Regions from separate parts of the [Micrococcus luteus] ATCC 49442 genome, predicted to be linked through region 1. Evidence: riboswitches for the same ligand, from Rfam matches in the RefSeq annotation. Region 1 holds a riboswitch; the other holds the start of a gene.
The links. A riboswitch is a leader RNA that binds a small molecule or an ion and turns the genes downstream of it on or off. The one in region 1 is predicted to bind glycine.
Positions count from the first base shown of each region.

Region 2: it holds a riboswitch for glycine, as region 1 does, so the genes downstream of both, gcvP (aminomethyl-transferring glycine dehydrogenase) here and gcvP (aminomethyl-transferring glycine dehydrogenase) in region 1, are expected to answer to the same signal.

Region 1 is NZ_JAAAXP010000001.1:3,082,424-3,085,827, reverse strand. Features, by position in the region: gene gcvP (aminomethyl-transferring glycine dehydrogenase) at 1-2,074, opposite strand, end outside; glycine riboswitch at 2,125-2,245, opposite strand; glycine riboswitch at 2,246-2,340, opposite strand; gene GUV69_RS14070 (mycofactocin-coupled SDR family oxidoreductase) at 2,390-3,403, shown strand.
Region 2 is NZ_JAAAXP010000001.1:4,253,373-4,256,776, forward strand. Features, by position in the region: gene GUV69_RS19390 (PadR family transcriptional regulator) at 1-353, shown strand, start outside; gene GUV69_RS19395 (histidine phosphatase family protein) at 412-996, shown strand; gene GUV69_RS19400 (LapA family protein) at 1,066-1,455, shown strand; glycine riboswitch at 1,662-1,759, shown strand; gene gcvP (aminomethyl-transferring glycine dehydrogenase) at 1,923-3,404, shown strand, end outside.

The sequences.
Region 1 (3,404 bases):
TGCCCGGCTGGGCCAGGCCCACCAAGGCGTTGAGGTTCGCGCCGTCGATGTACACCTGCCCACCGGCATCGTGCACCGCGTCACAAACTTCACGGACATCCCCGTCGTACACACCATGGGTGGACGGGTAGGTGATCATGATGCAGGACAGGGCATCCTTGTGCGCGTCGATCTTCGCGTAGAGGTCAGCATGATCGATGGTGCCGTCGGCTGCGGTGGCCACCACAACAACTTTCATGCCCGCGAGCACGGCTGAGGCAGCGTTGGTGCCATGCGCCGAGGCCGGGATCAGGCAGATGTTGCGCTGGCTGTCACCGCGGGAATGGTGGTAACCGCGGATCGCCAGCAACCCGGCCAGCTCACCCTGGGACCCGGCATTAGGCTGGACCGAGACCTGGTCGTAGCCGGTGATCTCCGCAAGATCAGCCTCCAGCCCGGAAATCAGTTCACGCCAGCCCGCAGTCTGGGAGTCCGGAGCGAACGGGTGGATGGAGGCGAACTCCGGCCAGGAGATGGCTTCCATCTCGGCGGTGGCGTTCAACTTCATCGTGCAGGAACCCAGCGGGATCATGGTGCGGTCCAAAGCAAGGTCACGGTCCGAGAGCTTTCGGATGTAGCGCAGAAGTTGGGTTTCGGACCGGTGCGTGTTGAACACCGGATGCTGCAGATAGGACGATGTGCGCAGCACGGACTCGGGCAAGGAAAAGCCGTCTGTGATGTCCGTTAGGCCCGCACCGTAAGCAGCGGCCACCGAAAACGCGTACATGACGTCCGCTATCGTCTGGGCAGAAGTCGTTTCATCTGTCGAAACACCGACAAGGTCTCGGTCAATCGCCCTAAGATTTATTCCCTTGGCATTTGCGGCTGCGACTACAGACATGGCTTTCCCGGGCACCCGTACGGTGATTGTGTCGAAGAAGCTTGTATGCAGAACGTCAAGGCCTGCGGCCTTCAGGGATGCCGCCAGCGTACGGGCGTGACCGTGCGTTGTTTCCGCGATCGCCTTTAGTCCGTCGGGGCCGTGGTAGACGGCATAGAAGGAAGAGACGATGGCCAGCAGTGCCTGCGCCGTGCAGATGTTGGAGGTGGCCTTCTCGCGGCGGATGTGCTGCTCGCGGGTCTGCAGGGCCAGGCGATAGGCGGGGACACCGGCGTCGTCCCTGGAAACACCGACAAGCCGGCCGGGCAGGTTGCGCTCCATGCCCTGCCGGACGGCCATATAAGCGGCGTGCGGGCCGCCGAAGAACAGCGGCACGCCGAACCGCTGCGTGGAGCCGACGGCAATATCGGCGCCCTGTTCACCCGGCGGGGTGACCAGGGTAAGGGCGAGCAGGTCGGCAGCCACGGTGACCAGCGCGCCGCGTTCCTTCGCCTCGGCAATCACACCGGACTGGTCCCACACCCGGCCGGACACACCTGGCTGCTGCAAAATGATCCCGTTAATCGCGCCCTCAGGCAAGCCATCGGTGAGGTCGGCAACTTCCACCTCGAAGCCCAGGGCCTCGGCGCGCCCCTGGACGATGGCGATGGTCTGGGGGAGCAGGTCGGCGTCCAGGACCGTCCTGCCGTCTTTTCCGGACTTGTCCTTGTTGGCCCTGCGCATCAGCAGCACGGCTTCAGCCACGGCGGTGGCCTCGTCGAGGAGGGACGCGTTGGCCACCGGCAGCGCAGTCAGGTCCTGGACCATGGTCTGGAAGTTCAGCAGCGCCTCGAGCCGGCCCTGGGAGATTTCGGGCTGGTACGGTGTGTAGGCGGTGTACCAGGCCGGGGCTTCGAGGATGTTGCGGCGAATCACCGGAGGCGTCACGGTGTCGTAGTAGCCCTGCCCGATCATCTGGACCGCGGTCCTGTTCTTGGCCGCGAGCCTGCGCAGCTCGGCCAGGACCTCCACCTCGCTAAGAGCTGGGGACAGTTCGAGGGTGGAGTCTTGCCGGATGTTAGACGGCACTGCCATATCGACCAGGGCATCGACGGAGTCGTAGCCAACAACTTTCAGCATGACTTCGACATGATCCTGCTTGCGGGTGCCGATATGCCGGTCGACGAACGTTGCGCCTTTGGAATTGGGGGTCATTAGGAACTCCAGTTGTCTCCTGCGCCATGAGGCGCCGGTAATTTTGAGTTCCTCCCCGCTCTGTATTGGACCTGAGAGTTTCCGCTGCTCCTCGTCGTGGCGGGAAGCGGCTTGCACCGTCGGTGAGCCCATCCCAAAGAAGGGATTTAGCGGGCTGCTTTCCAGAGTTGCCGCGCTGCAGCGGTACGGGGGCCTGAGAGATTCCTAGGGAGGGTTTGCTCCTACGGCGCCGGCGGGGGTGTGCCAGGCTCTCCCGCTGCAGCTTAGTGGCTCATTTCGTGATTACGAACACAACTTACACCTGAGCCAAGCATAATGGCAACCAGTGCCGAAAATATTGGCTTCCGCGCCGCGGGAGACTCGTCGCTGGGCTGTCTTGAGAGTATTTTCTTCAAAAAGACCTCCTTTTGTTCGGCTGCGGCGTGTATCGTAAGAGATATCAAACCAAACTGTACGCTCCGAGCGTTCAGAATTTCTACTGATTGGAGAGTCCAGATGGCCGGACGATTTGATGGAAAAGTTGCCTTCATTACCGGCGCTGCGCGGGGGCAGGGGCGTTCGCACGCCGTCGGCTTGGCTTCCGAGGGGGCCCACATCATCGCGGTGGATGCCTGCGCGCCTATCAGCACCATCCCTTATGAAGGTGCCTCGGTGGCGGAACTTGATGAGACAGTCCGTCAAGTGGAAGCTGTCGGCGGCAAAATTATGGCCCGCCAGGTGGACGTTCGGGATCTGGACAGCCTGACAGCAACCGTCAAGGACGGAGTCAGCGAATTCGGCCGCCTGGACATCATCCTGGCGAACGCCGGCGTCGTCTCTTATGGTCAGCTTGCCGAACTAGATGAAGAGACGTGGCAGACGATGATCGATGTCAACCTCACCGGCGTCTGGAAGACAGTGCGGGCTTCTGTCCCGTCGATGATCGAGGCCGGAAACGGCGGGTCCATCATTTTGACCAGTTCCACGGCGGGGCTAAAGGCCCTCCACACCCTTGGCCACTACGTCGCCGCGAAACACGGCGTCATCGGTCTGATGCGGAATTTGGCCAACGAGCTCGCTCCCCACAACATCAGGGCCAACGCGCTTGCGCCGACCAACGTCGACACGATCATGCTGAATAACCCGGGCGTCTTCAAGATGTTCCGCCCCGATCTGGAGAACCCGGACGCGGATGACGCGCACTCCGGCTTCGTGGAGCACCACCTGATGAAGGTTCCCATGATCGCGCCTGCAGATGTCACGAACGCGGTTAAGTGGCTTGCTTCCGATGAAGCGCGTTACATCACTGGTATCACGCTTCCCATTGACCTGGGATTGCTGGCCAAGTAAA
Region 2 (3,404 bases), 1.2 Mb from region 1:
TGCACGAGCCGCTGGAGTACTCCCGTGAGCGCGATCCCGTGCACCTGAAGGCCGCCTACCTGGAGTGGGCGGAACCCGCTGTGGCGCGGGAGCACATGCGGGCCCATATCGACTATCACACGATGCGTCGCGATCAGTGGGCGGACATGATCACCGAGTTGCGGGCAGGAACAAACGAGATGTTGAGCAAACGGCTGGCTGCCACCCCCGAAGCCGACCGTCAACGCACTATCGAATACAAAGTCTTCACTTACGAAGGCCTGATTGCCCGCGCGGAGACGGAAATCGAATGGGCCAAGCGGGGGCTCAAGCTGATCGATGCGCTCTCGGGATCTGCGCCGCACCAGGATTGAGGGCCGGGGCAGGTCGCCCTGTGCCGGCAGCCTCCCGCCGTCGGGGACAATGGAAGGCATGACCCTCACGACGTTCGCCCTCGTCCGCCATGGCCAGACTGACTGGAACGCGCAGCGCCGCCTGCAGGGCGCCACTGACATTCCGCTGAACGACGTCGGCCGCGGCCAGGCGCGCGAGGCCGTCGCCAACCTTTCGGGCCATGACTGGGACGCCGTGGTGACCTCGCCCCTGAGCCGTGCCGCGGAAACCGCCAACCTGATCGCCGAGGGGCTTGGCCTGAGTGTGGCCCGGCACGTCCCCGCGCTCACGGAGCGTAGTTTCGGCCGGGCGGAAGGGCTGCAGGCGGGCCCCGAACTGGAGGCCCTGCGCATTCCGGGCGGCTTCCAGGGCGCCGAGAGCGAAGATGCCGCGGCGAGCCGCGGGCTGGCCGCACTGGAAGAGCTGGCCGAGGAGTTCCGCGGCAGGCGCGTCCTGGTTGTCGCCCACGGCACCCTCCTGCGGGTAAGCCTCAGCCGTGCCATCGGCCGCACCCTGCACAGCATCGACAACGCCGTGCTCAACCTCGCCCACCACCACGTCCGCGAGGGTTGGCAGCTGGAGTACTACAACGGCCAGCCGCTGGCCGCCGAAGTCCAGGCCTGACCCGCACCACCCGCTTTGCCACCGGCCCGGTTGCCCCCGAAAGCTCCTGCACGGGGGGACAATAGTGGTATGAGCTCAGAAGAACCGCTTCGACCTTCAGACGTGCCTCCCGCTCCGCCTTCCCAGCCCTCGGAACGGTCCGCCGCGTCTGGTTCGCCGGCTCCCAGGACCGCGGCTCCCAAAACTGCCGCTGACAGGACCCGCATCACCCGGGCCGCAGTCATCTGGAGTGCGGTGGCGGTCAGCCTGGCGGTGCTGGTGCTCCTGATCATCTTCTTTATCCAGAACCAGGACATGGTTGCCGTCAGGTTCCTCGGCTGGGAGGGCAGTCTCGCCCAGGGTGTGGCTTTCTTCATTGCTGCCGTGGGCGGCGGAATCCTTGTGGCCATCGCCGGCGGAGCCCGCATCCTGCAGCTGCGCCGCAACGAACGACGGCGGGGCAAGGGCACCGAAGCGTAGCCCGCCAAAGGAGCGGCGGCGTCATCGTCGATCGATTGCTCCGTAGAGGTCCTTTTCGAGTCCCAAAAGGGCCCCTGCGGAGCAACCGATGCCGGGGGAGGGTGACGCCCGTCTCATCATGACCTGCGCGCGCCCCGGGAAATTGCTTGCGGACGCTGTTCGCGGTAAGCTGTGAGGCGTGTCACGGACTATGTGGCACATGCTTTTGATCTGCGGCGGGAGAGTTCTGCCGGTACGTTCAGCAGGCGCCGTAGGAGCAAATCCTCCCCAGGAATCTCTCAGGCCCCCGTACCGCCGCGGTTAGGCAACTCTGGAAAGCAGTCCGGCAACGGGCTCACCGACGGTGCAAGCGAAATCCTGCAAAAGCAGGTCGACGCGGAAACTCTCAGGTTCCCTACAGAGTGGGGAGGAACCCGAATCAATGTGGCGTACCCAGCGGACGCCACCTGAATTATGGAGTTCCTTTCATGACAGTTCAGTCGTCCCCCACTACTTTTGCCGACCGGCATATCGGTGCGCGCAGCCAGTCGCACATCGAAACAATGCTCAAGGCCGTCGGTTACGACACCGTTGATGGCCTCGTTGACGTTGCCGTCCCCGACTCCATCCGCCAGGCCAAGCCGCTTGCCCTCCAGGACGCCCTGAGTGAGGTTGAGGTCCTGGCTGAGCTGCGGAAGCTCGCGGGCAAGAATAAGACGGCTGTGCAGATGATCGGCCAGGGCTATTACGACACGGTCACCCCTGCGGTGATCCGCCGGAACATTCTTGAAGCGCCGGCCTGGTACACCGCGTACACGCCGTACCAGCCCGAGATTTCCCAGGGCCGGCTTGAGGCGCTGCTGAACTTCCAGACCATGGTCCAGGACCTGGTGGGCCTGCCCATCGCCAATGCCTCCCTGCTGGATGAAGCCACCGCCGTGGCTGAGGCCGTCCTGATGATGCGTCGGGCCAACAAAAACAAGGCTGCCGTGGACGGCAAGACCGTCCTGGATGCCGATGTCATGCCGCAGACCATCGCGATCGTGAAGGGCCGCGCCGAGGCCCTCGGTTTCGAGGTGGAGGTTTCTGACCTGTCCAAGGGCCTGCCCGAGGGTGTCATCAACGGCATCGTGCTGCAGCAGCCCGGCGTGTCCGGCCGCGTGTTCAACCACGCCGAGGTCATCGCCGCTGCCAAGGAGCGCGGTGCTCTGGTCACGGTCGCGGCGGACCTGCTGGCGCTGACCCTGATCATCCCTCCGGGTGAGCAGGGTGCTGACATCGCGGTCGGTTCCACCCAGCGTTTCGGTGTCCCGTTGTTCTTCGGCGGCCCGCACGCGGCCTACATGGCGGTGGCGATGGGGCTGGAGCGGTCCATGCCCGGCCGCCTGGTGGGTGTGTCCAAGGACGACGCCGGTGTTCCGGCGTACCGTCTGGCGCTGCAGACCCGTGAGCAGCACATCCGCCGGGAGAAGGCGACCTCGAACATCTGCACGGCGCAGGCCCTGCTGGCCATCGTGTCCTCGTTCTACGCCGTCTACCACGGCCCGGACGGGCTGAAGGCGATCGCCGAACGCGTCCACAACCACGCCCGCGCCCTCGCCACCACGCTGAAGGTCGCCGGCCGCGAACTGGCCACCGGGACCTTCTTCGACACCGTCACCGTGTCCGTCCCGGGCAAGGCCGGCAAGGTCATCGCCGCCGCCGAAGCACGCGGGATCAACCTGCGCCACATCGATGAGGACACCATCGGTGTGTCCGTTGATGAAACCACGACGGCGGATGTCCTGTCCGCTGTTGCCGTCGCCTTCGGCGCCGGCCCGGTAGTCGAGGCCAAGGGCTTCGAGCTGCCCGCAGAGGTGCTCCGCACCTCCGAATTTATGCAGCACCCGGTGTTCAACACGCACCGGTCCGAGACGCAGTTGCTGCGTTACATCCGGAAGCTCTCGGACCGGGACCTGGCGCTGGACCGG